Regions from separate parts of the Streptomyces cyclosori genome, predicted to be linked through region 1. Evidence: riboswitches for the same ligand, from Rfam matches in the RefSeq annotation. Region 1 holds a riboswitch; each other region holds the start of a gene.
What was found. A riboswitch is a leader RNA that binds a small molecule or an ion and turns the genes downstream of it on or off. The one in region 1 is predicted to bind cobalamin.

Region 1 (9,772 bases):
ACCGACGAGTACCTGGCCACCGCACTGCGGGAGGGCGCGGTCGGATTCCTCCTCAAGGACACCGAGCCGGAACAGCTCACCCAGGCCGTCCGCGATCTCGCCGCCGGGGGCAGCACCCTGGACCCGTCCGTCGCGCGGGCCGTGGTGAGCGGCTACGTGGTGGGCAGCGACGGCGCGCGGGAAGCCGCCGACGCCGTCGCCCGGCTCACCCCCCGGGAGCAGGAAGTACTGGCCCTGCTCGGCCTCGGGCTGTCCAACCCCGCCATCGCCGAGCGCATGCACCTGGCGCACGGCACGGTGAAGGACCACGTCAGCGTCATCCTCGGCAAGCTCGGCGGAGTCAACCGCGTCCAGGCGGCCGTGGTCGCCGAACGCGCGGGCCTGACCAGGACCCCGCCGAGCGGTCCGGCATGAGGCCGCACCTGGCGCGGTGGACGTCCTCGCCCCGGGCCCGGCGGGCGTGGGTGCTGCTGGGCCCCGTCGCGCTGGCGGTCGCGGACACCTTCATCGGCGACGAGGGGTACACCGCCACGGACCGCGTCGCCCCGCTGGCCGCGGCGTTCGTACTCCTCGCCCGGCTGCGCCACCCGGTCGCCGTGCTCGTGCTGACGCTGCCCGGAACGTACTTGGACAATGCCTGGCTGGCCGGACTGATCGCCCTCTACACCCTCTCCTACCTGCGTCCGAAGCCCGGCCTGCTGGTGGTGTGCACCCTGCTCAACGCCCTCGCCTACTTCCTGCCCCACCCGCTGACCGCCGACGAGGTCAGCCGCCGCCTCGCCCAGGAAGGGTGGCTGGAGGTCCTGGTGGGCGCGCCCGTGGCGGCGCTGGCGCTCGGTCGGCTGCACGCGGTGCGCCACGAGCTGGCGGCCCGGCTCGGCGAACTCACCGCCAGCCGGGCCGAGAGCGACCGGCTGCTGGCCGAGCACGTCCTGGACACCGAACGGGCCCGGCTGGCCCGGGAGATGCACGACGTCGTCGCCCACCAGGTGAGCCTGATCAGCCTCCAGGCGGGAGCCCTGCGGACGAGCACGGCCGATCCCTCGGCACGGGACATCGCGGCCACGATCCGCACCCTGTCGGTGCGCACCCTGGAGGAGCTGCGCCACATGGTGGGCGTCCTGCGCGCGGCGGGCGGCGGCCGGGGCGAGCTGACCCCGCAGCCACGCCTGGCCGACCTGGACCGGCTCGTCGCCGACAGCGCGCTCGACATCACGGCCGAGATCGACCAACGGGCCTGCGCCCAGTGCCCGGAGGCGGTCGAACGGGCCGCCTACCGCATCGTCCAGGAGGCCCTGACCAACGTCCGCAAGCACGCGCCGGGCGCGCGGGTGGACGTCCGCGTGCGGTGCCGGGACGCCGAACTGGCCCTGGAGGTCCGCAACGGCCCGGCCGACCGCGGCGCCGATCCGCTGGACCTGCCGAGCGGCGGCCACGGTCTGGTCGGGCTGAGCGAACGCGTCCACCTCCTCGGCGGGTTCTTCACGGCCGGTGCGACGCGCGAGGGCGGATTCCTGGTCACGGCCACGCTCCCGCTGCGCCCGGCGTGACTCCGCACCTCCCTGCGGCACCACCCGCACGACTTGACCCGCCACGCCCCGGACGTGCGACGATGCGCCACGACAAGGCGACGCGGAACGAGGAAGCCGGTGGAAATCCGGCGCGGTCCCGCCACTGTGACCGGCGAGCGAACCCCGAACGGACCACTGCCCCAGCCGGGCGGGAAGGACGGGGGGAGCGAAGACCCGGGAGCCAGGAGACTCACCCGTCGCCTCCTTGACCCAGACCGGGGCGGATCTCCCCGGAGGAGGAGCGTGAGCGGCATGCCCGAGGGGCGACAGCGCCAACCCGGACGCGGCGGCGGGACCGCCGCCGATGCGGCCCCGTGCCGGATCGTGGTGTGCCGGGACTGCTGCTGCGGGACCGCCAAGGTGCCCGGGGTCGACCACGCGCGGCAGAAGGCGCGGCTGGCCGAGGGCGCGCCCGTACGCGTCTCGGCCTGTCTGGACGTCTGCGAGCAGGCCAATGTGATCGTCGTCCAGCCGTCGAGCGCCGCCCGCGTCGCCGGGGCCCGGCCGGTCTGGCTCGGCCTGGTCAACGACCCGGACGCGGCCGAGGACATCATCGACTGGGTACGGGCGGGCGGACCCGGTGTCGCCCCCTGCCCCGACATCCTCGACCTCTACACCTTCACCCCGCCCCGCAGGGCCCGCTGAGCCCGCCCGGCGGTCGCCCATGACCGTGAGCTGAAACCCAACAGCTCCGGCGCGAAACTCATGAACCCCGGCGGGGCGAACGAGTCGGCGACCGGCCGCCGCGCGGCTGCCGGTGATCACCACGGCCCGCGGAACCGCGCGCTGGGCGGGCGCCCCGGCAATTCCGGGGACGAATGCATGGGGGCCGGAAAAGGGGGAACCTGGAAAGCTGGAGGTTGATTTCCATGGTTCCATTGCTTCTCGTGCTTCTGCTGGCGCTGATCCTTTTCGGTGTCGGCTTCGCCGTCAAGATCCTGTGGTGGGTCGCGATCGTCGTTCTGGTGCTGTGGCTCATCGGCTTCGTGGCCCGGCCCAAGGGCGGAAGTGGTCGCTGGTACCGCTGGTAGGGCGATCCGGTGGTTCGCACCACGGATACGCGGGGCCGCCCGGGCGAGAGCCCGGGCGGCCCTTTCCGCGCCATTGCGCGACCCAGTCGCGAATTTCCTCGTCCCGCTTTGGACATTTCCCGGAGGGAATCTCGGGAAAGGTCCGGGCCGAATGCCGATCGACCGCTCTGCCGGACGCTCCCAACATGGCCGGTTCCGGCTTCAGTTCGGCAGGCTCTGGGTCGTGATGAGGTCGATCACCGCGGGAATTCCCCCCGCGGCCAGGGCCTCGCGCTGACGGCCCGCGCCCGTGCCCTGGCGCAGCAGCCGGTGGAGCAGGGCATCGACCTCCCGGGCGTCGCCCAGGGCGTCCAGGGCGGGGCCGAGGTGCTGGGTCAGCAGGTACAGCACGTCACCGCAGCTGCTCAGCTGCCCGGCCGGGGCGACCAGCATCCCGTTCAGACCGTCCCGGGCGGCCAGCCACGTGGCGGCCTGGAGCAGCTCCCCCGGACAGCTGGGCAGGGGTTCGGCGTCCTTCTGCTCACGGATGGCGGTGGCCACCAGCGCCCGGACGAGCCCGGCCAGCAGCACCGCGTCGTCCACCCGCAGCTGTACGTCCAGACAGCGCACCTCGACGGTGGGGTACCGGTCCGACAGCCGGGCGTGCCAGTACAGCTGGCCGTGGTCGAGGGCGGCGCCCGCGGTGACCAGCGCCTCCGAGCGGGTCTCGTAGTCGCGCAGACCGTCGAACCGGGGCGGGGGGCCGCTGACCGGCCAGCGGCCGAAGACGAGGGTGCGCCAGCTGGCGAACCCCGTGTCGTGGCCGTTGGCCAGCGGGGAGTTGGCCGACATGGCCAGCAGCGTGGGCAGCCAGACCCGGATCCGGTTGAGCACGGCCACGCCCACCTCGCGGTCCGGCACCCCGACGTGCACGTGCATGCCGTTGATCAGCTGTTCGTCGACCAGCCGCCCCGCGGCCGTACGCATGGCCAGATAGCGGGGGTACGGGGTGATGGGGACGGGCTTGCCGTCCACCACCGGCGCGGCGGCGACGGCCGCCAGCCGGCATCCCATGCGCTGGGCGGCGGCCCCCACGACGTGCCGCAGACGCACCAGATGGCCGCCCAGTTCCTCCAGGGTCAGGCAGACCGGAGTGGCGACCTCCACCTGAGCCATGAGCAGTTCGGGCTGCACTTCCCGGTCTGTGGCCGCCAGCCCCAGACCCGCAGCTTCGCGCACGTCCTCCGAGCGAGGGACCGGGTGACCCGTGACGGGGTCCACCAGCAAATATTCTTCTTCGACCCCAAACGTGAGCATGACCAGCGTGTACCCCGCCACCACCGCGCGAACCGGCGGGGCGCGGGCGGCTCCCCCCGATTGCGCCGCGCGCGGGCGGGTACCGGTGCGGGGCGGCCCGCACACCCCGGAGCGGTCCGCCACGCGGGCGCGCCGCGGAGTGTCAGGAGAGCACGATGAACGAGGACGACGACGGGGCGGGCCGGGCCGACGAAGGACGCGACGAGACCGCCGAAGGACGGGCCGACCGCAAGTGGGGCGATCTCATCCAGGAGGTGAGGGTCGCCCAGACGGGCGTACAGATCCTGTTCGGCTTCCTCCTCACCGTCGCCTTCACCCCCGTCTTCCGCGAACTGGGCCGCGTCGACCACGCCATCTACGTCTGCACGGTCGTCCTCGGCTCGGTGACGACGGGCGCGCTGGTGGCCCCGGTCTCCTTCCACCGGATCCTCTCCGGACGCCACATCAAACCGACCGCCGTCGTCTGGGCCTCCCGGCTCACCGTGGTCGGGCTCGTCCTGCTGCTGGCGACGATGACCTCCGCCCTGCTGCTGGTGCTCCGGGTGGCCTCGCAGGGCGGACACTGGCCCTGGCTGGTCGCCGCCGTGGTGGCCTGGTACGTGCTGTGCTGGTTCGCGCTGCCCCTGTGGGTGCGCCACCGCCATACGACGCCGGGGGCGCGCCGCCCTCTCGACGGGCCGGACAAGAACACGTCCTAGGCCGACGGGGACGCCGCCACCTCGATCTCGAACCACACGGTCTTGCCCCGCCCGCGCGGCACCCAGCCCCAGCTCGCCGAGAGCCGTTGCAGCAGGTACAGCCCGTGCCCCGACGACCTGGCGGCCCGGTGGCGGCCGTGCGGGCGTGGGCGCCGCGGACTGTGGTCGCTCACCTGGACCCACACCGTGGCGCCCCGGTGGTCGAGGCGGAGCTCGTAGGGGGCGTCACCGTGCGTGTACGCGTTGGTGACGACCTCGGAGACCAGCAGCAGCGCGTCCTCGGCGGCGGCCCGCCCGCCCGGTCCGTACGGGGAGTACCACTCGTCGAGGGCCTGCCGGGTGAGGTCCCGGCAGCGGGCCACCACACCGGGCTGCCCGTCGAGGCTGAACCGGCGGCTCCGCGACGCTTGTCCCGTTGCTTCGACACTCGCCATGGCAGACGACTTCCCGGCGTCTCCGCCACCGAACCGCGAATCCGGATAAAAGCTGGCAATACGGGCATAAGGTCATGAGGACGCTCGGACGACGGACCCCCCTGCCATCCGGCAGGGCAGGCCCCCGCCCCGTCGAAGGAGCTCTCTTGACCAGCACTCGCGCAGCACCCCTCCGCACGGCACCGCCGCCCACCCCCTCGGCGCCGCTGATGCGCCGCCGCGCCTTCGACGGGATACCGGAGGTGGCCCGGCCGCAGAGCCTGGCCACCGAGGAGGCCCGGTCCCTCTCCCAGGCCATGTTCCGGCGGCTGGCCGAGCTGGAGGAGGGCACCCAGGAACACGCGTACGTGCGCAACACCCTGGTCGAGCTGAACCTCAGCCTGGTGAAGTTCGCGGCCCGCCGGTTCCGCGGCCGTGCCGAGCCGATGGAGGACATCGTCCAGGTCGGCACCGTCGGGCTCATCAAGGCCATCAACCGCTTCGACGTGGAGCGCGGAGTGGAGTTCACCTCCTTCGCGCTGCCGACGATCACCGGCGAGATGAAGCGGTTCTGCCGCGACACCAGCTGGGCCGTCCAGGTGCCCCGCAGGCTCCAGGAGGCGCGGCTGCGGCTGGCCGGGGCCAGGGAGCGGCTGGGCCAGGAGCTGGGCCGCCCGCCGACGGTGCCGGAGCTGGCCGCCGAGCTGGAGCTGTCCGAGGCCGAAGTCGTCGAGGGTGACCGGGCCGCCAACGCGTACGCGGCGCGCTCGCTCGACGTACCCGACGACGAGCGCACCGAGGACACCGCCGTCATGCGGAGCCTGGGGGAGGAGGACCCCGCCTTCGAGGTGGTCGAGTCCCTGGAGTCGCTCAAGCCGCTCATCGCGGCCCTGACCGACCGCGAGCGGACGCTGCTCTCGCTGCGCTTCGGCGAGGAGCTGACCCAGTCGGAGATCGGGGCCCGCGTGGGGCTCTCGCAGATGCACGTCTCGCGGCTGCTGACCCAGCTCCTCGACCGGTTGCGGGCCGGGCTCCTGGAGGACGGCCCGCCGCCCGGCGGAGCCTGACGGTCCTCGGAGGGCCTCCCTGAATCCGCGCCCGCGCGCTCCGGGCGAACGACGGGGGCTCAAGGACGGGCTCTATCGCCGTGCGCCGCCGGGCGGGCCGGACGGCAGGGAGACCTCCAGCCACACCACCTTGCCCGTCCCCTCGGGCACCGATCCCCAGCGCTCCGCCAGCCGGTCGAGCACCATCAGACCGTGTCCGCCGGGCAGCGAGGGCGCCCGGGGCCGGCGCGCGGGGACGACGGGGCTGGGGTCCCTGACCTCGGCGCGCAGCACTCCGGCGCGGTGGCGCAGCACCAGCTCCTCGGGGCCGCCCGTGTGCAGACAGGCGTTGGTGACGACCTCGGACACCAGGAGGAGGACGTCCTCGACCCGCTCCAGATCGGGCTCGTACGCGGTGGCGGTCCAGCCCCACGCGTCGAGCGCCCGCGCGGTGAAGTCGCGGCAGCGGGTGACGACCCCCTGCACGCCGCCGAGTTCCAGACGGCGGATCTGGCTCCGCCCGGCGGGCCGGGCGTCCGCGCCGTCCATCGCCCCCTCCGCTACCGCGGGGGCCGGTCGCCGAGCGCCGTGTCCAGATCCGGGTGGATCCGGAACACCGCGTGCGCGCCGGTGATCTCGAACATTCGGGCGACGGAGGGCTGGAGAGCCGCGAGCTCCACGCCGCTGCCGGCCGCCCGGGCGGCGCTCCGCGCGCGGAGCAGGGCGTTGAGCCCGGTCGAATCGCAGAACCACAGGCCGGCGCAGTCCACGACGATCCGTTCCCGGCCCGCCTCGATCTGCTGCGAGAGCGCGGCACGCAGCGGTTCGGCGGTGTCGTGGTCCAGCTCGCCGGTCAGCGAGAGCACCGCGACCCCGGAGACGGTCCGCGGCGTCACGGAGAACCGCCCGCCACCGGGCGGGCACCCCTGCGAAGGGGCGTCGGTCATGTCCGCGGGCATGCGCGCATCCCTCTCCCTCGGTCACCGCCCGTTGCTCCGGGGCGACCTCGTCGGACGGCGGCCCGACGGCGTCCGGGCCGTGGTCCCGGCCCGTCCATCGTGCCCGTCCGCGCGCACCCGCGCGATATCTGCGGGCGCGGGGAGTGGCAGGGTGCGGCGGTACGCGGAGGGCGGCGGGGCCGGACCACCGGCCCCGCCGCCCTCCGGGGTGCGGACGTCAGCGGCCCGCGAGCAGCTCCAGCGTGTCGATCACGCGGTTGGAGAAGCCCCACTCGTTGTCGTACCAGGCGACCACCTTGATGTGGCGGCCGTCCACCCGGGTGAGGGCCGAGTCGAAGATGGACGAGGCCGGGTTCCCGGTGATGTCGGAGGAGACCAGGGCGTCCTCCGAGTACTCCAGGACGCCCGCGAGCGGACCCTCGGCCGCGGCGCGGTAGGCGGCCAGCACCTCCTCGCGCGTCACGTCGCGCGCGACGGTCGTGTTGAGCTCGACGATCGAACCCACCGGCACGGGCACCCGGATCGAGTCGCCGGACAGCTTGCCGTCGAGGCCGGGCAGGACGAGCCCGATCGCCTTGGCCGCGCCCGTGGTGGTCGGCACGATGTTGACCCCGGCGGCGCGGGCGCGACGGGCGTCGCGGTGCGGGCCGTCCTGGAGGTTCTGCTCCTGGGTGTAGGCGTGCACGGTCGTCATGAACCCGTGCTCGATCCCGGCGAGTTCGTCCAGCACGGCGGCCAGCGGCGCGAGGGCGTTGGTGGTGCAGGACGCGTTGGAGACGATCGTGTGCGCCTCGGCGTCGTACGCGTCGTTGTTCACGCCGAACGCCAGCGTGACGTCGGCGCCGTCCGACGGGGCGCTGACCAGCACCTTCCGCGCGCCCGCGTCCAGGTGGGCCCGGGCGGCCTTGGCGGCGGTGAAGCGGCCGGTGGCCTCCAGGACGAGGTCGACCTCCAGCGCGGCCCACGGCAGGTCCGCCGGCTCGCGCTCGGCGAGCACCTTGATGCGGCGGCCGTCGACGACGAGGGTGTCGCCGTCCACGGTCACCGGCCGCCCCAGGCGCCCGGCCGTCGAGTCGAAGGCGAGCAGCCGCGCGAGGGTGGCGGGCTCGGTGAGGTCATTGACGGCGACGACCTCCAGGGCACTGTCGCGCTCCAGCAGCGCGCGCAGCACATTGCGTCCGATGCGGCCGAATCCGTTGATGGCGATGCGAGTCATGGGTGATGTCCGTCCCTTCGGTTCCGCTCCAGCCTCGCGCGCGGCGCCCGGCGGCGGCAGAGGCGTGAGCGCCATGGTTCGCAAGGATCTCGCCAATGCGCGGGCGAGGCCGCGCGGGCCGGGGCCCGGCGCCCGGGTCCACCCCTGCGACCTGCGGCGCTGTCCGGAAGCGGGCGGCCGTCCTCGTACGCTTTCCCCGTGCCGAACCCCTCCCGCCCGCGCCGCGTCGCCGTCCTCGTGCTCGAAGGCGCCAAGCCCCTGGACGTCGGAATCCCCGCGCAGGTGTTCACGACCCGCGCGAGCATGCCGTACGAGGTGCGGGTGTGCGGGGCCGAACCCGGGCCGGTGACCGGGGGTGACGGTCTGTCGTACGCCGTCGCCCACGGCCTGGACGCGCTGGAGTGGGCCGATCTCGTCTTCGTGCCCGGCTACCGCTTCCCGGGCCGTGAGGACCCGCCACGGGCCGTCCTGGAGGCGCTGGTCGCCGCCCACGCCCGGGGCGCCCGGCTCGCCGCGATCTCCACGGGCGCCTTCGCGCTCGCCGCCACGGGCCTGCTCGACGGCAGGCGCGCGACCACTCACTGGCACTACACGCGGGCCCTCGCCGAGAAGCATCCGCGCGTACGGGTGGACGCGAACGTCCTGTTCGTGGACGAGGGCACGGTGCTGACCTCGGCGGGCGCCGCCTCCGGCATCGACCTGTGCCTGCACATCCTGCGCGGCGACCTCGGGGTGGCCGCGTCCAACCACGCGGCCCGGCGGCTGGTCGCGGCGCCCTACCGCAGCGGTGGCCAGGCGCAGTACGTGCCGCGCAGTCTGCCCGAACCGCTGGGCGAGCGGTTCGCCGCCACCCGCGAGTGGGCGCTGCACCGGCTCGGTGAACCCCTCACCCTGGAGGCGATGGCCCGGCACGCGGCGGTGTCCGCGCGCACGTTCTCGCGGCGGTTCGTCGAGGACACCGGCTACACGCCGATGCAGTGGGTCATGCGCGCCCGTATCGACATGGCCCGTGAGCTGCTGGAGCGTTCGGAGCGGGGGGTGGAGCGGATCGCCACCGACGTGGGGCTGGGGACGGGCGCGAACCTGCGCCTCCACTTCCAGCGCGTACTGGGGACCACACCCACCGAGTACCGGCGGACGTTCGCCCGGGGGGAGTGAACGGGCCGGGCCCGCCCCGCCGTCGGCGGACGACGGCGTCCGGGTTCCCCCGACAGGATCGGGGCATGCGCCACTCGTTCCTGATCCGCGCCGACTTCCCCGGCGCACCCGGAAGCCGGACCGCACCCGGAGGTTGCCCCATGCCCCACTCCCGTACCCGACGTGCCGCGCTGGGCGGGCTCGCCCTGCTCACCGCCCTTCCCCTGCTGGCCTGCGCGCGGGCCGACGGCCAGGAGGCTTCCTCCCCGGCGTCGCGCGCGGCGGCCGGAACACCCGGCGCGTCTTCGGGCGAAAGGCCGCCCGTGGCCGATTTCAAGGAGCTGGAGCGCAAGTACGGGGCGCGGCTCGGGGTGTACGCGGTGAACACCGGCACCGGGCGCGAGG
Region 2 (9,772 bases), 7.6 Mb from region 1:
ACCCCGGCGGTGGTGAGCCGGAACGCCTCCGTCGCCCAGGTGAGATAGCCGGGCCGGTCGGCGGCGCGCAGCGGCAGCGTCTCGCGCAGCGCGGGCTCGTCCACCTGGATCACGGAGGTGCCGGCGGCCTCCAGGTCCCGCACCTCGTCGCGCAGGGCGAGGGCGACCTGCCGGGCGGTGTCACCGAGGGGCTGGTCGTCGCGGACGAAGGACCAGGCGAGCATGGTGACCGGGCCGGTGAGCATGCCCTTGACCGGCTTGGCCGTCAGGGACTGGGCGTAGGACGTCCAGCGCACGGTCATCGGTTCGGGGCGGGAGATGTCACCGGCCAGGACGGGCGGGCGGACGTAACGGGTGCCGTAGGACTGCACCCAGCCGTGCTGGGTGGCGAGGTAGCCGGTCAGCTGTTCCGCGAAGTACTGCACCATGTCGTTGCGTTCGGCCTCGCCGTGGACCAGGACGTCGATGCCGGTCTTCTCCTGGAAGGCGATGACCTCCTGGATCTCGGCCTTGATGCGCTCTTCGTAGCCGGAGGTGTCGATGCGTCCGGCGCGCAGGTCGGCGCGGGCGGTCCGGAGTTCGCCGGTCTGCGGGAAGGAGCCGATGGTCGTGGTCGGCAGCAGCGGCAGTCCGAGGTGGGCGCGCTGGGCGGCGGCCCGTTCCGCGTACGGCTGGGCACGGCGTGCGTCGGCGTCCGTCACGGCCTCGGTACGGGCGCGGACGGCCGGGGCGCGGGTGATGGGGGAGTTCGCCCGGGAGGCCAGGTCGGCGCGGTTGGCGGCCAGTTCGGCCGTGATCGCTTCGGTGCCCTGGGCCAGCCCCTTGGCCAGGGTGACGATCTCGGCGGTCTTCTGCCGGGCGAAGGCGAGCCAGCGCAGGATCTGCGGCTCGATGTCCCGCTCGGCGGAGGCGTCCAGCGGTACGTGCAACAGCGAGCAGGAGGCGGCGACGTCGACCCGGTCGGCGAGTCCGAGGAGGGTGCCGAGCGTGGACAGGGACTTCCGCAGGTCGTTGATCCAGATGTTGCGGCCGTTGACGACCCCGGCGACCAGGCGCTTTCCGGGCAGTCCGCCGACGGCGGCCAGGGCGTCCAGGTGGGCGGCGGCGGCCTCGGTGAAGTCCAGGGCGAGGCCCTCGACCGGAGCCTTGGCCAGGACTGGCAGTGCGTCGCCCAGCCGGTCGAAGTAGGAGGCGACCAGCAGTTTCGGCCGGTCGGTGAGCGTGCCCAGCTCGCGGTAGGCGCGCTCGGCCGCGTTCAGCTCGGCCGGGGTGCGGTCCTCGACGAGAGCGGGCTCGTCCAGCTGGACCCATTCCGCGCCCGCCGCGCGCAGATCGGCGAGGACCTCGGCGTACACGGGCAGCAGCCGGTCCAGGAGGGTGAGCGGCTCGAAGTCGGCGGGCACGCCGGGGGCGGGCTTGGCGAGCAGGAGATAGGTGACCGGACCGACCAGTACGGGGCGGCCGGTCAGTCCCAGGGCGATGGCTTCCTTGAGCTCCGCGACCTGCTTGGCCGGGTTCGCGAGGAAGACGGTGTCCGGGCCCAACTCGGGTACGAGGTAGTGGTAATTGGTGTCGAACCACTTGGTCATCTCCAGCGGAGCGACCTCCTGGGTCCCGCGCGCCATGGCGAAGTAGCGGTCCAGGGCGTCGGCGTCGACCGCTCCGCGGTGCCGCTCGGGGACGGCGCCCACCATGACGGTGGTGTCCAGGACGTGGTCGTAGTACGAGAAGTCGCCGGTGGGCACCTCGTCGATGCCGGCCTCGGCGAGCTGCTGCCAGTTGGCCCGACGAAGGTCGCTGGCGGTGGCACGGAGGGCGTCGGCGGTGGTGCGGCCCTTCCAGTAGCCCTCGATGGCCTTCTTCAGTTCCCGGTTCTGGCCCTGGCGGGGGTAGCCGTACACGGTGGCCCGTGCTGCCGCGGCTGCGGACGTGCTGGTCACGGAGATCTCCTTCGCGAGATGAATCCCTGAGATCCCGGAGACGGGACGTGAGCGCGAAGGGAATGACGAACCGGACGGCAACGACCCCGCGCGGCAACAGGCACGGTTGTTCCGTCTGGTATGTACGCCGACCCGCCCACGAGGTCACCGGGATGTCCGCGCACGGAACGGTCCGTACGCGGGCAACGGGCAGGTCTTCGGACTCGCGGGCACGCCTGCCGGTCTCCCGGCGGACACCTACTGGCCGTCGCTTCCCAGACCCGGCCGGGCCCAGTGCGTATGACGGCGGTCGTTCCCGCTCACCGCTGCGGGGCAGTCCCGGATTCCCACCGGGTTCCCTCTTACGACGCGCCTGTCTGGCGGACAGGGCGAACCAGCTGCAATGACCACCCTACGGGGTACTGCCGGAAAAGAAGAGCGTGATCCGGCATCCGGGTTGTGGGACCGCGCACTTGGGGCGAGCCGGGGGTGCGGGATGCCCTGCACGGTGCCGCTGGGGATCCTCGTGGCCGCCGATGACGGGAACGGGCGGAGGATTCCGGTCAGACTGGGTGCATGGACGTTGACGTACAGGCTTACATCGACGGCATCGCGCCCGAGCACCGTGCGCTGTTCGACCGGGTGCACCGGCTGATCGTGACGGTGTTTCCCCAGGTGAACCCTGTCCTGTCCTACGGGATGCCGACCTATCGGGTCGGCGGCCGAAAGCTGCATGTCGGAGTGTGGCGGCACGGGATCTCGCTCTACGGATGGGACAAGGACCGGGCGGCCGGTTTCATCGCACGCCATCCCGGTCTCGCCAGCGGGAAGGGGACGATCCGGCTGCGCTCGCAGGATGCGGCGGAGCTCAGCGACGAGGAGCTGGGCGGCCTCGTCCGGGCCTCATTGGCAGCGTGAGGGCGCGCGTACGGTTGAGTGGGCAGGCGGGCGCGGGGCGGGCAGCCGGTCTTCTGGAGCGGGCCTCGGACCGCGTCCGCTGACGCGGCGACCGCGTGATCAGGGTCCGTCCGGTGTGGCGAACGCCGCCCGGTATGCCTGTGGGCTGGTGGCCAGGCGGGACGCGAAGTGCTGGCGCATGGTGACCTCGCTGCCGAAGCCCGCACGCCGTGCGACCTCCGGCATGGACAGGTCGGTGCGCTCCAGGAGCTTCTGGGCCGCCGCGACCCGGCGGTCCAGCAGCCAGCGCAGCGGGGTGGTGCCGGTGGCCGAGGCGAAGTGCCGGGCGAAGGAGCGCGGGGACATCCCGGCACGGGCGGCGAGGTCGGCCACGGAGAGCGGTTCGTCGAGGTGGGCCAGGGCGTAGGCGCGCGCCGCCGCAAGGGAGTCGGCGTCGCGGTCGGCGGGCGGAGTCGGATGCTCGATGAACTGGGCCTGGGCGCCGGTCCGGAACGGGGCGGTGACCATGGAGCGGGCGACCGTCGACGCCGCCTCCGCGCCGTGTTGGGTGCGCACCAGATGGAGGCACAGGTCGATGCCGGCCGCGGTACCGGCGGACGTCCACACGTTGCCGTCCTCCAGGAACAGGGCGTCCGGCTCGACCCTCACCTGCGGGTGGCGGGCCCGCAGTTCGTCGGCCAGGGCCCAGTGGGTCAGTGCCCGGCGCCCGTCCAGCAGTCCCGCTTGCGCGAGGGTGAAGGCGCCGCCGCACAGTGCGGCGATGGTGGTGCCCCGCGCATGGGCGCGACGCAGCGCCGCGAGGACCGGCTCGGGGGCGGGAGTGACGTGGTCGTCCAGGCCCGGGACCAGGATCAACTCGGCGCGGGGCAGCCAGGCGAGAGTGCGGTCGGGAGTGAGCTCGAGCCCGCCGCGCATCGGCACGGGCGTGCGGTCGGCGGCGACCCTGCGCAGCTCGAAGGCGGGCACGCCCCGGTCGGTGCGGTCCGCGCCCCACACCTCAGTGATCACCGAGACGTCGAAGGCCCGGATGCCGGGGAAGGCGAGCAGGGCGATGCGGTGCGGCGCCGCCGGTCGGGTCATGGTGGCAGTAAACCATCGATCGCTGTCTTCCTGCCTTCTGGGATCCTGTGCGGCGGGGCGGCAGGATCGTGGGCATGGAGATCACACGGAACGCAGCGCTGGTAGTGGTGGACGTGCAGAAGGGCTTCGACGAGTCGGAGTTCTGGGGCCCGCGCGACAACCCGGCCGCCGACGGCAACATCGCCGCTCTCATCACGGCCTGGCAGGACACGGGCCGTCCCGTCGTCTTCGTGCGCCACGACTCGGACAAGCCCGGCTCGCCCCTGCGCGGCGGATCCGAGGGCAACGGCTTCAAGGAGTACGTCGAGGAGCGGCGCGGCAAGGGGAGCGGACCGGAACTGCTGGTCACCAAGTCCGTGAACTCGGCGTTCTACGGCACCCCGGACCTCCACGAATGGTTGAAGGCGGCGGGCATCCACCAGGTCGTGCTGGTCGGCATCCAGACCAACATGTGCGTGGAGACCACCGCACGTATGGGCGGCAACCTCGGCTACGACGTCCTGGTCGCGCTCGACGCCACCCACACCTTCGACCTGACCGGCCCCAACGGCTGGCGCCTGACGGCCGACGAACTGGCCAAGGCGAGCGCCGTCTCGCTCCACGGCGGAGGCTTCGCCCAGGTCGTGACGACCGCCGAACTGATCGGTGCCGCCCGCTCCTGAGCGCCGGTCCGTACACCATGAGATGCCGTCGCACGGCGGGAAGGCACTGTCCCGCCGTGCGACGGCATCGCATCACGACAGCGGAGCGGGCTCCTCCGGGGTGAGCGAGTTGCCGCCGGCGATGTGGCCGCAGTCGGACGGGGCCGTGCGGCCGGCGAAGCGGTCGTTGAGCCAGCCCAGCGCGACGGGCGCCCAGGCGACGGTCGCGCCCGTGTGGCTCAGCAGCTCGTACTGGTTGTACTTGACGGCGGAGCGGCCGGTGGCGCAGTACTGACGGGCGAGCGAGCGCACGTCGCCCGCGACCATCACACCGTCACCCGTGCCGATGCCCGAGCGGTTGCTGAAGGTCCCCTCGAAGACACCCCCGTTGCCCTGGCCGATGAAGCCGGGGACGGTCGGGGTGGCGGCGGAGCCGAGGTTGAGCCTGTTCATCGCCGTCACGAAGGCGGGGATCGAGTTGGGGTTGGCGTACTCCGGCTTGGCCATCTTCTTCCAGGTCAGCCCCGGGTAGTGGCCGAGCGCGTTGATGATCGAGCCGCGCTCCAGGTCCTTGTAGACGCTCAGGCCGTAGCTGTTGAGGTAGCTCTTGAGGTCGATGTCGTACGAGCGCGAGACGCCGATGACGGCCATGGGGATGACGCCGGTCCAGACCAGCGAGCCGTCGACGTACTTCAGGTTGTGCGCCGGGTCCACGAGCAGGCCGCCCTCGGCGTACCCGACCAGTCGGCGGTTCACGTCCGGCGCGTAGCTCGGCGCGAGCGCGGCGGCCCAGTTGGTCGCGATGGCGCCGCCCGAGTAGCCGATGAGGCCGAACGAGGTGTGGGAGTCCAGCCCGGTCTCGGCCGCCTTCGTGGCGGCGCGGATGGAGTCCAGGGTGTTGGTGCCGTACTCCGGCCCGGCGGCGAAGTTCGCCTGCTGCCCCTCGGTGTCCGGGATGACGAGGTTGTAACCCTTCAGCAGCAGCGGCGCGATGAGGAGGGACTCCGCGTTGGGGATCGTGCCGCCCAGGGTGACACCGCCGGCGATCGCGCGGGAGGGGCTGTCCTCCGGGTTGAGCGAGTCGTAGAACGACTGGTAGGAGACGGCCTTGCTGCTGTCACCCGTCAGGCTGCGCACCACCGTGGTCACGTTGGCGGCCGGGCGGCCCTGGGCGTCGGTGGTGCGGTACAGCAGCTGGACCGCCTTGAGCGGCGTGGGGATGCCGAGGACGTGGTACGGCAGGGTCCGCGTCTTCAGGACCGTGCCCGGCGCGAACGAGGACAGCGGCTCGCTGCCGGTATACGCGTAGAACGAGTCGCTGGCCGACGCCGAGGCCGAGGTCCTGGCGGCGGCCGGAGTGGCGGCGGCGGAGGTGGCGGCCGGGACGGCGGCCATGGCCGCGGCCGTGGCGACGGCGATGGAGAGGAGGCGGACGGCTGCCTTGGACATGCGTTCCTCGATTCCTGGGTGGGGGTCCGACGCACCGGCTGGGGGTCCGGTACGCGGTACGTCGGGCCGGGGCGGGCGGGCCCCCGGCAGGGGATTTCGTGAACGATGCGGCCGAGGCCCTGCCACATCTGGTCATCCACTAGCGAGTCGTGTTACCAACCAGTAGGTGATGTCCCGGAAACATCATGGTGCCGGTCAGCGGCCAAGTCTCCGGGGTGGGGAACAGAGATGTGCGAGGTGGATTGTGACCGGCTCCAACGCGGTGGAACGGGACCGAGTGCCGCGGTTCGGCGGCGTGCCGGTGCACAAGCGGCTCCAGGACGCGGCCGGTGCGCTGGAGCGCGCCGTGATGATCCGGCTGGTCGAGCGGCTCCCCGTATACGGAACGCTGCCGGCGGAGCACCTCGGCGGCGACATCGCCAAGCAGGTGACCCTCGGTATACGGAGCTTCGCGGCGGTCCTGTCCACCGGGGAGATGCCCGGACAGGCGGAGGCCGCGGCCGTCCGCGAGTCGTCGGCCCGGCGCGCCGACGAGGGCGTACCGCTGGAGGCCGTCGTCGGCGCCTACCACCTCGGGGCGGAAGAGTGCGCCGCCCAGGTCTTCTCGGCGGCCGAACCGGGTGACCTGGCCGACGTACTGCTGGTGCAGCGCCAAATGCTCGCGTATCTGCGGCTGGTGAGCTGCGAGGTGGCCGCCGGGTACGTGCAGGAGCGGCAGACGGCGCTGAGCGACGAGCAGGTCGCGCTGCAGTCGCTGCTGTCGCGGCTGCTGGAGGGCGGCAGTCCCCAGGGCGCGGCGGACCGGGCGGGCATCCAACTGCCGGCCAGCTACCTGGTGCTGAGCATCGCGGTGGGGCCGCACCCGGACGAACTGGTCCCCGGTGTGAACCACGCGGTCGCCGCGCGCCGCAAACTCCGGCGCCTGCGCCATGAGATCCAGCGCCAGACGACGGGCGTTCCGCTCTCCGTCCTGTCCGGCGCGGGCGGGCTGGTCCTCATCCCGTACGCGACCGCAGCCGCCGACTTCGGCCCGGCGGACCGGGCCCGGCTGTGCGATCTGGTCGAGCAACTCGGCCGGATGTGCGGCGCCGAACTGCTGGCGGCGGCGACTACCGCGGCGCCCGAGGGGGTCGCCGAGGCCGCCCGGCTGGCGGGGGAGGTGCGCGCGGTGGCGGAGGCGTCCGGGCGGGGACCCGGGCTGTATCAGCTCGACGATGTGCTGCTGGAGTACCAGTTGAGTCGGCCGAGCCCGGCGAGGGCGGGACTGGCCGCCCTGCTCGACCCGCTGGACGACCGCCCGGAACTGCTCGACACACTGCGGGCCTTCCTGGCGCGAGGACTCGACCGCCGCCAGGCCGCGGCTCAGCTCCAGGTGCACCCGAACACGGTCGACTACCGCCTGCGCAAGGCCACGGAACTCACCGGCCTGGACGCTTCCCGGGGCGCCGACACCCTGACCCTGCGCGCCGCCCTGGCCGCGCATGACGCGGTACGGCAGGCCGAGGTGGAGGCGAACGGGCCGTGATGTCCGTGTCGTCGGCTCAGGGCGCGATGTCCACCAGGGCCTTGCCGATCGTGCCGTTCTCCACCGTGCGGTGTGCATCGGCCGTGCGGTCGAGCGGGAAGCGGACCAGTGGCAGGCCGTGCTCTTCGCCGACCGGCAGGGCGCCGGCGCGGATTGCGGCGGCGACGTCTTCGGCGGCGGCTGTGCGCGCCTGTGGACCGGCGGTGTAGAGCACCAGGAACTGTAGCCGTGTGTTGAGCACCATGTTTTGCAGCACGTTGACCTCGACCGGCTTGCCGCCTTCGTCGGCGTAGGTCGAGATCGTGCCGCGGGCCCGCAGCACCGCCAGATCCAGTGTGAGGTTCGCACCCAGTGCTACTTCGGCGATGATGTCGACGCCGTCCGGGGCGACCGCGCGGATGGCGGCGGCCGGGTTGCCCTCGAGATAGTTGACCACGTGGTGTGCCCCGGCGGCGGTAGCGAGCTTGGCTTTGCGTGGACTGCTGACCGTGCTGATGACGGTCGCGCCGGCCCAGCGGGCGAGTTGGATCACCGCGTGTCCGACTGCGCCGGCCCCGCCGGCGGCCAGGACCACGGCGCCGTCGAGCGCCCCGGGTCGCAAGCGGCGTGGTCCGTCCTCGGCGACGGTGAGCGCGCGGTGTGCGGTGAGTGCGGGCACGCCGAGCGAGGCGCCGATGTCGAAGCTGATCCCGTCGGGCAGTGCCACGGCCCGTTCGGCGGGCACCACGGTGAACTCGGCGGCGGTGCCGGTGGGGCGGCCGGTGTCCTTCGATACCGACTTGTACTGCGGCCGGAGCACCGTCGAACGGTGCGTCAACAAGATCCAAGCCTGGCGTGGCCTGGCCACCCGCTGTGACAAGACACCCGGTAGCCACATGGCGGAGCTCCAACTACGCGGATCGCTGATCTGGATCCGAAGCCTCCGCCCCGCTCCATGAACACAACTCCAGACCGGGCCTAGTGCAGACCCACGCCAGCCACCCGCGTGGTTCCGGCCTCGATTCGGCTTCGGTTCCATTCCCGGCGTCAGCCCCTATAAGCGGTGTGCGAGATTCCGTGTGCGCAGGCTGTCGGAGACATGAAATTTTCTATGCCGTCGTTGCGTGTGTCGATTTGCCTAGGGCTTCGATGTGTGCGTTTAGTCCTGTCCCGGACGGTGAGTGCGGCGAAGTGCCTGAGCCCGTCGTGGGGTCAGCGATGGCCCGTGGTCGTTGAGGAGAGGGGGAGGCAGCACGAGAGGCGTTGCGACTGTCCTCGCTGTCTGATTGCCTACGTGCCATATCGACAGGAGTATGACCGAATCGTTCACGATGGGGGTGGGGCGGAGGCGGAGATTCGGTTCTGCCCAGTCGGTGGCTCACCTCGCGAGTCGAGCGCAACTGATTTCCATGGTTGCCGAGCCCGTGGCAGCAAGTGAGAGCCGCATGGGCTCGTGGGTTTCGGCGGATGGCCGAGCGCAGCACTCGCGGGCAGGGGAGGGGAGGTGGCCTGGCCTGATATGAAATCTTCTATCGGCCAGAAGAGAAAACCGATGGCTGCACGATGAGTCCTTGAGGTCTCTTGTAGATTCGTCGCTCTGACAGGAAATGCGAGGCGCCGTCGGCCGTTTCCTTGTCGGAGACGTCCCGTTGAGGTGTCCTGGCGCGCGTACGGCGGTTCCGGATGGGAACCCAGGTGTGTGCAGGTGCGCGCGTGTTGCCTCGGCTCTGGTCGGACTGTTGATTTTGCTTATGTTGAGGAGTTGTTGTGTCCCCTGCCCGTGACCGCGTACCTGTTCAAGGGACGTCCGCAGATTCCTCCACCAGGGGGAGGGCGCGCGCGAGCCTGGTGGAGAGGGTGCTGGGGGGTGTTCCCACGGAGGCGTCTCTGGAAAAGGTCGCTCTTAATCCGGCCAATCCGAGGGAGAGCCTCGACGAGGAGTACATAGCCCAGCTGGCGGCGAATATGCGACAGGTGGGTCAGATCCAGCCGGCGACCGTCATGACCCGGGTCGCCTTTCTCATCGCGAACCCCGAATACCGTGACGCCGTGCCGACGGTGGCCGACTTCGTCCTGCTGGACGGCCACTGCCGCCTGGCAGCAGCCAAGTCCGCCGGTTTGCAGCGGTTGAAGATAGCTCCGGACGACTCGGCCGCCGGAACTCCGGAGGACATCCTAACCGCCGCACTGAGTGCCAATCACTTCCGGAAAGATCTGAGCTACATAGAGGAGGCGCGGGCCCTGGAAGTCCTGGTGACTTA
Region 3 (9,772 bases), 7.4 Mb from region 1:
ACGCGGATCGCGACGACGCTCAGCGCGAGGTAGAGGTAGTACTTGAAGCCGCGTGCCCAGGGGGCCTCGGTGCGGCGCATGGTGATCACGTAGCCGAGGACCGCGAGGACGAGGAAGAGCAGCAGCGGGTTGTTGGTGCGGCTGACGGCGGTGGCCAGGGCCAGGGCCCAGACCCACCAGGCGACCGGGTGCAGGGTGCGGGGCAGACGGCGTCCGCCCGTGTCCGCGGCGGGCGGGGACACGGGCGGCGAGGCCGCGGCCGTGGTGGTGCGGGACACCAGGCTACTCCGTACGGCGGCGGCGCTTGGCCGCGTACGCGGCGGCGGCGCCGATCAGCAGGACCACGGCCCCGGTGGCGACGGCGGGCAGGTAGGAGCCGGTGTCGTGGGCGGCGTCGGCGGCGGGTTCGGCGTTGAGGACCTTGGTGCCCGAGGCGGAGTTGCCCGCCGCGGTGTTCGGCGTCGGCGCTCCCGAGGTGGCCGGTGAGGCGCTGGGCGAGGCGCTCGCGCTGGGGCTCGGCGAGGCGGTGGGGCTCGGCGGCGTGGAGGCGGTCGGGGCCGGGGCGGCCGGGGGCGGGTTCTCGGGCTTGGGGCCGGTGTTGACGCCCGGCGGCAGCGGAGCGGCCGTGCGGGTGTCCTTGGGGACCGTTTGGCCCCCGCCAGTGGGCCGGGCGTTCTTGGCGCGCAGCTGGTCGGGGGTGACGACGGGGCGGCCCTTGGTGCCCTGGACGTCGGTGCCGCCGAAGATCCACAGGTCCACGCTGCCGGGCTTCGGCTTGTAGAGCATCGCGCCGAGCTGGCTGTACTGCCAGCTGTTCTGGCCCGGGTCGGCGTGCCAGTAGGACCAGTAGGCGGAGGCCGGCGGGGTCAGGACGCAGTCGTCCTGCTGGGAGGTGGGGTACTGCTTGCCGCCCTGGTAGCCGCTGTAGCCGATGCGGCAGATGAAGGCGGGCCCGTCGTGGCCGGTGCCGGTGGTGGCCCAGCCGCCCTGGTTGAGGAGTTCGTAGCCGGTGGTGGGGGTGGTTCCGCAGGAGCGGTAGATGGGTCCGCCCCAGTGGCTGAAGTCCACGGCGAGGACGGCGCCGGAGCTGGTGGTGCACTGGCCCATCGGCTGCGGGGCGGCGCCCGCGGGGGCCGTGGCGGCGGCGAAGGCCGCCACCGTCAGCCCGAGGGCCGCCGCTGTGCGGGCGAGGGCGCGCCCGACCCGGTCGCCGCTCATGCGTCGCTGCCCGGGTTCGGGCGGCGGCGCCTGGCGGCGCGGGTGACGCTCCAGCCGCCGAGGGTGAGCAGCACGGCCGCGCAGGCGAGGGCGCCGGCCTGGGTGCCGGTGGAGGCCAGCGGGCCGGTCCCGGACGAGGTGCCGCCGGTGCTGCCCGTGCCGCCCGCGGCGTCGCCCGGGGTCACGATGGCGGGTGCGCCGGTGCTGCCGGTGGAGGTGCCCGGGGTGGCGCCGGTGGTGGGCAGCGGCTGGGGGCTGGTGCCCTTCAGGTCGCGGGTCAGCAGGCCGAAGGAGATGCCGGTGGCGCCGCCGACGGCCTGCGTGGAGGCGCGGACGTCGGATCCGGGCTGGCCCTCCTTGGCGATCCGGAAGCCGCCGTCGCCGTTCTGCTGGCTCGCCAGGAACGTGCGCGCCTTGGCGATCTGCGTCCGGTACTTGACCGCGTCCAGGGAGAGCCCCTGGACGGCGAGGGCGGCGGAGTTCACGGAGTTGCCGGAGGCGCCGGGGAAGCCGCCGTCCGGCTTCTGCTGGGTGGCCAGCCAGGCGAGGGCCTTGTCGACCGCCTGCCGGGAGTCGGCGTCGGGCAGCAGGGCCACCGCCATGGCGGCCATCGCGGTGGAGTCGACCTCGATGTCGCTGGCCTTGCCGATGAGGCTGGGCCAGGCGCCCGAGGACTGCTGGACGCTCTTGAGGTAGGCGGCCGGGCCGCTCGCGGCGGTCGCGTCGCCCGCGCGGAGCTGGGCGATGACGCCGAGGGACTGGTCGAAGACGGACTTGGCGTTCTGGTAGGCGCCCTTGCCCGCGCAGTACGGGGTGGACGTGGTGTCCTTGGCCCCGCACCGGCCCGCGGCCAGGGCGGAGATGAGGTTCTTCCCGGCGAAGTCGCGCGGGTTGCGTCCGACGGCCTCGGCGAGCAGCGCGGTCTTGCCGATGGAACCGCCGCCGGCGTACTTGGTGCCGATCAGCATGTAGTCGTTGACGGTGCGGCCCTTGCCGTCCTTGCCGCCCTTGTCGAGGAAGTCGACGATGTTGCGCAGGACGGTGTTGTCGCCGCCGGTCGCGGCGAGGGCGAACGCGCCGTCGACGGTCAGGCCGTAGTCCGCGAAGCGGGTGCCGGGGCCGCTCTCGTAGTAGCGGCCCTGGATCAGGCGCGAGGTGTCGGTGAGGTAGGCGACGCCCTTCTTGAGGTCGGGTCCGTCGCCGGGCCGGGGAGTGGTCGGCGGGTCGCTCGCCTTCGTGGTCAGTGCGACCAGGTCGCTCTTGACGGCGGCGACGGTGGCGGGCGAGGTGGCGAACAGGCGCGACGCGGTGTCGTCCTCCTCGAAGCCGAAGCCGCCCTCGGGGAACTGGTGCCGGGAGAGCCAGGAGGTACCGGCGTCCGCGAACGCCGTGTCGCCCAGGGCGCGCAGGGCCTGCGCGGCCCAGGCGGTGGAGGCGGGACTGCCGGTGGTCGAGGTGGCGGAGGAGGGCCAGGCGCCGGTGGCGAGCTGGGTCTTCTTGAGGTAGGCGCGGGCCTTCTGCACGGCGGTGTTGTGGCCGCCCGCGTGCTGGAGGGCGAGGGTGATCAGGCCGGTGGAGTTCGCGTCGCTGTCGCACCAGCCGCCGGAGCGGATGAGGACGGAGGTGAAGCCGCCGTTCTCGCACTGCAGGCCGGTGAGGCGGTTCACGGCGATGGCGGGGAGGGTGGCGCCGCCGTTGGACAGGGCGATGACGGCCATGGCCTGGGCGTCGGACTGCCCGGTCGTGCGGAAGTCGCCCTTGGTGAGGCAGCCGTCGACGGTGTCGCCGTCGCCGATGTCACGCGGGCAGAGGTACTTGAGGAGATCGCCGAGCAGGTCGTGGCCGCCGAAGGCGCGGGGGTCCTTGCCGGTGGCTTCGGCGACCAGGGCGAGGCGGGAGGCGGCGGTGGCGTCGGGAACCGCGTTCTTGCCGGCCGGGTAGGCGTAGGCGTCGGTCTGCTCGGGCTCGGCGAGGAAGTCCGCGGCCTTCTTGGCGGCCGGGCTCTTCGGGTCGGCGCCCGCCAGGGCGAACACGGCCTCGGTGGTGAGGAAGTAGTTGGTGTCCGAGCCGTCCACGACCCGCTTGCCGTCCTTGAGCTGGCTGGTGATCCAGCGGGTGGCGGCCGGGACGTCGACCTTTCCGGCGGGCACCTTGGGCGGCTCGGTGGGGACGGTCGGGTCCGGGGTGATGGCGTCGGCGGAGCGGACGTCGTCGGGGGAGAACGCGGGCCTGCCGGAGGTGCCGCCGACGTCCGTGCCGCCGAACACCCAGGCGTCCACGTCACCCGGCTTGGGCGTGCGGGCCATCGCGCCGAGCGGGCTGTAGGTCCAGCTCTTCTGCCCCAGGGAGGCGATCCAGTACGACCAGTAGGCGGTGGCCTGCGGGGTGAGGACGCAGTCCTCCTTGTCCGGGGTGGGGTACTGCGTACCGGAACCCTTGCCGATGCGGCAGACGAACGCGTCCCCGTCGTGGACCGTGCCGGTGGTGGTGAACCCGCCGGTGCGCAGCAGCTCGTACCCGGTGGTCGGGGTCGTGTCGCAGCCGCGCTCGACCTTGCCGCCGAAGGGGCCGAAATCCACGGCGACGATGGCGCCGGTGGTGGCCGTGCACTTCTCGAGGGGGTCGGCGGAGGCGGGGGAGGTCCCGCTCACGAAGGTCACGCCCGCGGCGACGGTCAGCACCGCCGCCGATACGAGCGACAGGAGCCGTCTGCGCCCCGTGCGCTGCTCTGGTTGCTGTGCGGTCCCCACCACGGCCCCTCGTGTCGGCCGGGCGGACCAGTGCGTGGCAAAGGGGCTTCCGCGGCCCGAGGGGGCCCGGGGAAACCGGTGGCACCACGCCGTAGTCCGCGACGGCGTTTCTCGCTGCAAAACCTGGCTCCAGGCATTCCGACTCGCCCGGACGGTGCCGGGCCCACGGTTGCGGGTCAGTGCCGGATTTCGACCGGCTTCCCCTGGAGCTGAGTGCTTATCAGTCGGAGTGGACCACGTGGATAAAGACAGCGTCAAGGTGGGCTGCGTCTCACCTCGCGGGCCGAACTCCCCACGCGGCAGAATCCGTTCGGCGTGGCTGGCGGACCCCTGATCGCTCGGGTAGCGTCCTGGCCTGCCACATGGGGGAACCTGGTGCGAATCCGGGGCTGACGCGCAGCGGTGTGGAACGGCAGGGGGCCGTTTCCGAGCCCGAATGCCCATATGGCCAGGCAATGCACAAGCCGTACCACGCGTTCGGACGGCCGCTGCCGGGCTCCGGGCGCCGTCCGCGTGAGCCCCGGTCAGGTCGGCGTCCCTCATTCCAGGAGCAGGCCATGTCCCGACCCCGCACCTCCCGCCGTCTGGCGCTCGCACTGCCCGCGGCGCTCGGCGCCCTCGCCCTCACCGCGCTGCCCGCCTTCGCCACGTCCTCGCCCGCACAGATCGCCACCTCCAAGACCAACGGTGTGAACTACCTCAAGTCCCTTCAGGCGGCGGACGGTTCGTACGCCGGCTCCGGACTGTCCAACGAGTGGGCGTTCAGCGCCTTCGCGGCCACCGGCACGGCCGTCGTCGACGTCTACCCGGGGGGCGACACGTCGAAGAACGCCCGGACCGTCTACCGCAACCTGCTGTCCACGGCGGGCTGGCCGCAGGCATCGCCGGTCGTGACCGACTACGAGCGCGGCACGCTCAACGCCTACGCCGCCGGCATCGACCCGGCCCGCGTCTCGGACTCGCGCAATCTCGTCGCGAACGTCTACTCCTACTGGCAGACGGCCGAGGCGGGTTACTTCGGTCCGTCGGGCAACTTCAACGGCACGGTCTTCGCGGCCCTTTCGCTGGGCGGCGCCAAGACCCAGAGCGGCGGCAAGCGCGTGCCGCAGGCGCTCACCGACTCCATGGTCACCCGCATCCGCGCCAACCAGCACGTGGACGGCGGCTGGACCTTCCAGAAGGGCGAGGGCAACCCCACCGTCCTGAACTCCGCGAGCGACGTCGACATGACCGGCGCCGCCATGGCCGCCCTGTGCGTCTCGGGCGTGCCCAGCACCGACACGGGCGTCGTGAAGGCGAAGAACTTCCTCAAGAGCACCCTCGTCTCGGGGACCGGCGCGTTCAACTCCCTGTACGGGGTCAACACCAGCTCCAACGGCTGGGGCGTGGCCGGTCTGAACGCGTGCGGCTTCAACCCGCAGACGGGTGACTTCCTGACGTCCAGCGGCAAGACGCCGGTCGACTTCCTGATAGCCAACCAGTACAACCCGGCGGGCGGCTTCAAGTACCAGCCCTCCGACACCACCCCCTCCGCGTACTCCTCGATCGACGCGCTGCGCGCCGTCGCGGGCGGTGGCTTCACCACGGCTCCGCCGGTGCCGGTGACCCCCGGCGCCCCGCAGTGGGTCGCCCAGCCCACCTTCACTGCCGGTACGGCCACCAAGCTGGCGCTGACCGTCGACGACGGTGCGGGCAGCCTCAAGGTGTGCTCGGTGGCGTTCACCCCGACCGGGACGACCACCACCCTCGGCGATGTGCTGGCCGCCGCCACCAGCGGCGCCAGCCCCTCGGGCTGTGTCACGGGGGTGACCCCGTCGTCGGGCACCGGAACCATCACCGCGGTCAACGGCAAGGCCAACAGCGGCTCGAACACCTGGAAGGTCGGCGTCGACGGCTCGGCCTTCGCCGGGGCCCTGCGGGAGAAGGTCATCAACGTGGGCGACACCATCGCCCTGCGCTGGGGCGTCTGATCGTCGCCTGTCGGTGAGGGCCGCGGCCCGCGGGTTCGCGGCCCTCACCGCTGTGCCGCCGCAGAGCGGCACACACAGGGGCTTGGTGTTGTCAGTGCAGTTCCTGTGCGAGTCCGACGATGATGCCGTCGGGGCCGCGGAGGTAGCAGAGCAGGTAACTGTCCTGGAACTGGGCGATTTTGCCCAGGACTTCGCCGCCATGGGGGCGCAGGCGGGTGACGGTGTCCTGGATGTCGTCCACGGCGAACATGACGCGGTGCGTGCCCGCGATGTTGTGCGGCCGGTTTCCCGGTCCGCCGCTGATGACCGCGGGGCTGAGGTACTTGGCCAGTTCGAGGCGGCTGTGGCCGTCCGGGGTCCTGAGCATCGCGATGTCGCAGCGGACGCCGTCGAGTCCGGTGCACTCGTCGGCGACCGGACCTTCGATCCGTGTCCGGCCCTCCAGTTCCAAACCCAGTTCCGTGAAGAACGCGACGGCGGCGTCCATGTCCTGGACGACAATGCCGACGTTGTCCATCCGCTCGATCGCCATACGGTCTCTCCTTGCTTCCCCAACGGCCCCTTGTGGTCCGCCGATGTACCTGGGACGGAGCCGGTGGCACGATTTCGACATCGGCCTGGACGGTGCGGGGCCGGGTCACACGGACGGGGGGCCGGGGCCGGGTGCGCCCGGCGGCATTCCGCTATGAGCCGATGTTCATGGCAAGGTCGTCACGTACGAAGGGTACCTCCGGGAGAGCGTCCCGTGCCGTTAAGCTCGCCCGCGTGGGCGAAATCGCAGTCGCGCGGGAGGGGCACGGGCCGGAGGTCCTGCTGGTGCACGGCGGTGCCGGCCCGCGGACGACCTGGGGTGCTCTCGCCGCGCTCTCCGAGCGGTGGACCATGGCGTACGTACACCGCCGGGGCTATCCGCCGAGCCCACCGCCCGAAGAACGCCAGGACTTCGAAGTCGATGCCCTGGACCTGGCACCGCTGCTCGTCGGCCGCCCTCACGTGGTCGCGCACTCCTACGGCGTTCTGGGGACGTTGATCGCGACCGCTGCCGATCCGGGCAGCGTGCGCTCGCTGACGTTGATCGAGCCGCCGCTCAACTATCTCGTTCCGGGCGATGCCGAGGTGGCGCGGCTTGAGCGCATCGGCGACGCCGTCCTCACACAGGGGATGGAGGCGGACCCGGCCGAGCTGCGGGAGTTCCTGCGTCTCACGGGCGCGCCGCTGGGCGACGGCCCGATTCCGGAGAAGGTGATCGCAGGTGTGCGGCGGGCGCACGGCGCTCGGCCGACCAGTCAGGCGCGCCCACGGCTGGATGCGATCCGGGAGGCCGGTGTTCCCGTACTCGTCGCCTCGGGAGGTCATGCGGCGGCGCTGGAGCGCATCTGCGACGCACTCGCGGCCGTACTCGCTGCCCGGCGCGGCGTGCACCCGGGCGCCGGTCACTTCGTCGCCGCGGCACCGGGCTTCGCACCACACCTCGAAGCCTTCTGGCGCATGAGCGAGCCACGCGGAGCAGGCACCTAGGCACGCTCGGCGTGCAACGCGAAATTGTGCGGGGCCGCCGCACCCCCGTGGCGGCGGCCCCTGCCCGCTCAGCGCAGCCGGGTCGCGGCGTACGCGTCGATGGCGGCCCGCTGGTACGCGGCCAGGCCCGGCGCGATCGCCTCGTACACCGCGCGCCAGTGCTCGTTCTCCACACAGGTACGTCCGATCGCGCGGTACTCCTCAGCGGTGGCCGCCCGGACCCGGGACAGCGTGCGGTACTGGGCGTCGATCTCGGCCTGCACCGCTTCGGCGTCGGCGGGCAGGCCGGCGGCCAGCAGCTCGGCCAGCCGGATCATCTGCGCCGTGCGCTCGCGCTCGTCGGCCTCGCTCTCGGCCTCGGTCCACGTCGACGTCTGCCGCTCGAAGGCCCCGACCAGTTCCGGGTAGTCGTGCAGGACCTTCATGCAGTGGGCGGGCCGGACGCCCTCGAAGAGGTTCTCCGGCCGGCTGATGGTGATCATGGCTGTGCCGTCCTTCCTGGACTGCTCCAGTTCGGTGATCGTGCGGGCCACGGTGCCGGCGAGGGCGTGGAGCCGGTCGCGTTCGTCGAGCAGCCGACGGTGGTGGCCCCGCAGGGCCTCCAGCTCGTCCACCTGCGAGGCCAGGATCCGGTCGATCTCGGGCAACCCCACGCCCAGTGCCCGCAGTACGAGGATCTGCTGCAGCCGCAGGAGTTGGCGGTCCTCGTAGTAGCGGTGGCCGTTGGCCCCGATCCAGGCCGGTGGCAGCAGGCCGATGTCGTCGTAGTGCCGCAGTGTCCGGGCAGTCACCCCCGACATCCGGGCGACCTCCGCGATCGGCCAGGCCATCGCCGCCTCCCCCACACGTATCTCACCGGGCCGGATTCTCCGGCCCTGCTCAAGACGGTAGAGGCTTCCGCTACGGCAGCTTCAAGCCCGGCCGGCGAAACATCCCGTACCGCAGTCACCGCCACGGCCGGAGCCACCGCCGGGCATTCCGCTCGCCCGTTCTGTCCGGCAAGTCGCCTGACTACAATCCGGCTTGACCTGTGATCTTTTCATTGCAGCCAGGCGAGGAGAACCATGAAGGCCCTCAGAAGACTGAGCATCATCGCCGCGGTGTGCGGCCTCGGACTGACCGCCGGTCTCACCCCGGCCACCGCAGCGGTCCCGGAGGCAGCCGTGGCGCTCAAGGCCGGAGCCGACAGGGGCATAGCCGACGGCTATCCCGGCATCGTCGGCCTGGTGCGCGACGGCAGCCAGACGCAGTACATACAGGCGGGTGTCGGTGACCGCGGCACCCGTACTCCCGCCGATCCCAAGGCGAAGTTCCGCATCGGCAGCAACACCAAGTCCTTCACGGCCGCCACCGTCCTCCTGCTGGAGGCCGACGGCCTGCTCTCCCTCGACGACACCGTGGCGAAGTGGCTGCCGAACGCGGTCAACGCCAACGGCTACGACGGCTCGAAGATCACCGTCCGGCAACTGCTCAACCAGACGTCAAACCTGCCGGACTACACCATGAACATCGACGGATACACCGTCAACCCCAACTGGACGCCGCAGCGGTTGGTCGACGGCGCGCTGCGCAAGCGCCCGCCGAACGCCCAGCCGGGCCAGAAGTGGGAGTACGCCAACACCAACTACGTGCTGGCCGGCATGGTCATCCGTGCGGTGACCGGCAATGAGCCCGCCGCCGAGATGAAGACCCGGATCTTCGACCGCCTCGGCCTCGCCGACACCAGCCTGCCCACCACCGACAACAACATCTACGGCAACTTCCTGCACGGCTACTACCTGGCCGGGCCGGTCATGCTGGACATGACCGTGACCAGCGTCCAGGCCACCCAGACCGCCGGTGCCATCATTTCCACCCTGGACGACCTGGGCACCTTCGAACGCGCCCTCGTCGGCGGCACCCTGCTGCCGCCCGCGCAGCAGGCCGAACTCAAGACCACGGTTCCCACCGGTATCGCGGGCTCCACCTACGGCCTGGGCCTGATGCGCGTCGACACCTCCTGCGGCCGAACCGCCTGGTACCACAATGGTGCCGTCCCCGGTTACTACAGCTTCCACATCACCAGCGACGACGGAAGCAAGCAGGTGGTCGAGGCGAACAACGAGAACCACCTGGTCCAGGGCACCCCTGGCCAGACCCACACCCAGGAGGGCGCACTCAACGCTTTCTGCGCACTCTGAGCTGCCGTCCCCTGGCCGTGCGGGAGATGTGGGACGGTCTGCCGACCACGTGGTGATCCGCGTGAGCGTCCCCTGCCGGGCCGACCGGCCATGGGCCGGTGTGCCCCCGGTCCGGCTGTCTCCCGCACGGCGTCAT

Region 2: it holds a riboswitch for cobalamin, as region 1 does, so the genes downstream of both, metE (5-methyltetrahydropteroyltriglutamate--homocysteine S-methyltransferase) here and AB5J87_RS02230 ((2Fe-2S) ferredoxin domain-containing protein) in region 1, are expected to answer to the same signal.
Region 3: it holds a riboswitch for cobalamin, as region 1 does, so the genes downstream of both, AB5J87_RS34900 (hypothetical protein) here and AB5J87_RS02230 ((2Fe-2S) ferredoxin domain-containing protein) in region 1, are expected to answer to the same signal.

Annotation. Positions count from the first base shown of each region.
Region 1 covers NZ_CP163520.1:498,334-508,105, reverse strand. Annotated here, with positions in the region: gene AB5J87_RS02240 (response regulator) at 1-414, shown strand, start outside; gene AB5J87_RS02235 (sensor histidine kinase) at 411-1,550, shown strand; cobalamin riboswitch at 1,637-1,763, shown strand; gene AB5J87_RS02230 ((2Fe-2S) ferredoxin domain-containing protein) at 1,824-2,216, shown strand; gene AB5J87_RS02225 (hydrophobic protein) at 2,441-2,602, shown strand; gene AB5J87_RS02220 (glutamate--cysteine ligase) at 2,804-3,898, opposite strand; gene AB5J87_RS02215 (DUF6328 family protein) at 4,054-4,596, shown strand; gene AB5J87_RS02210 (ATP-binding protein) at 4,593-5,030, opposite strand; gene AB5J87_RS02205 (SigB/SigF/SigG family RNA polymerase sigma factor) at 5,240-6,076, shown strand; gene AB5J87_RS02200 (ATP-binding protein) at 6,149-6,604, opposite strand; gene AB5J87_RS02195 (STAS domain-containing protein) at 6,616-7,014, opposite strand; gene gap (type I glyceraldehyde-3-phosphate dehydrogenase) at 7,232-8,230, opposite strand; gene AB5J87_RS02185 (GlxA family transcriptional regulator) at 8,429-9,388, shown strand; gene bla (class A beta-lactamase) at 9,529-9,772, shown strand, end outside.
Region 2 covers NZ_CP163520.1:8,064,899-8,074,670, forward strand. Annotated here, with positions in the region: gene metE (5-methyltetrahydropteroyltriglutamate--homocysteine S-methyltransferase) at 1-1,940, opposite strand, end outside; cobalamin riboswitch at 2,111-2,333, opposite strand; gene AB5J87_RS35520 (iron chaperone) at 2,496-2,837, shown strand; gene AB5J87_RS35525 (GlxA family transcriptional regulator) at 2,937-3,917, opposite strand; gene AB5J87_RS35530 (cysteine hydrolase family protein) at 3,992-4,579, shown strand; gene AB5J87_RS35535 (lipase family protein) at 4,652-6,007, opposite strand; gene AB5J87_RS35540 (PucR family transcriptional regulator) at 6,252-7,532, shown strand; gene AB5J87_RS35545 (zinc-binding dehydrogenase) at 7,549-8,352, opposite strand; partial or broken gene AB5J87_RS35550 (IS5/IS1182 family transposase) at 8,285-8,470, shown strand; gene AB5J87_RS35555 (ParB/RepB/Spo0J family partition protein) at 9,369-9,772, shown strand, end outside.
Region 3 covers NZ_CP163520.1:7,921,048-7,930,819, forward strand. Annotated here, with positions in the region: gene AB5J87_RS34885 (energy-coupling factor transporter transmembrane component T) at 1-278, opposite strand, end outside; gene AB5J87_RS34890 (hypothetical protein) at 283-1,218, opposite strand; gene AB5J87_RS34895 (prenyltransferase/squalene oxidase repeat-containing protein) at 1,215-3,968, opposite strand; cobalamin riboswitch at 4,101-4,171, opposite strand; cobalamin riboswitch at 4,303-4,431, shown strand; gene AB5J87_RS34900 (hypothetical protein) at 4,526-5,938, shown strand; gene AB5J87_RS34905 (VOC family protein) at 6,030-6,470, opposite strand; gene AB5J87_RS34910 (alpha/beta fold hydrolase) at 6,704-7,456, shown strand; gene AB5J87_RS34915 (MerR family transcriptional regulator) at 7,525-8,286, opposite strand; gene AB5J87_RS34920 (serine hydrolase domain-containing protein) at 8,521-9,636, shown strand.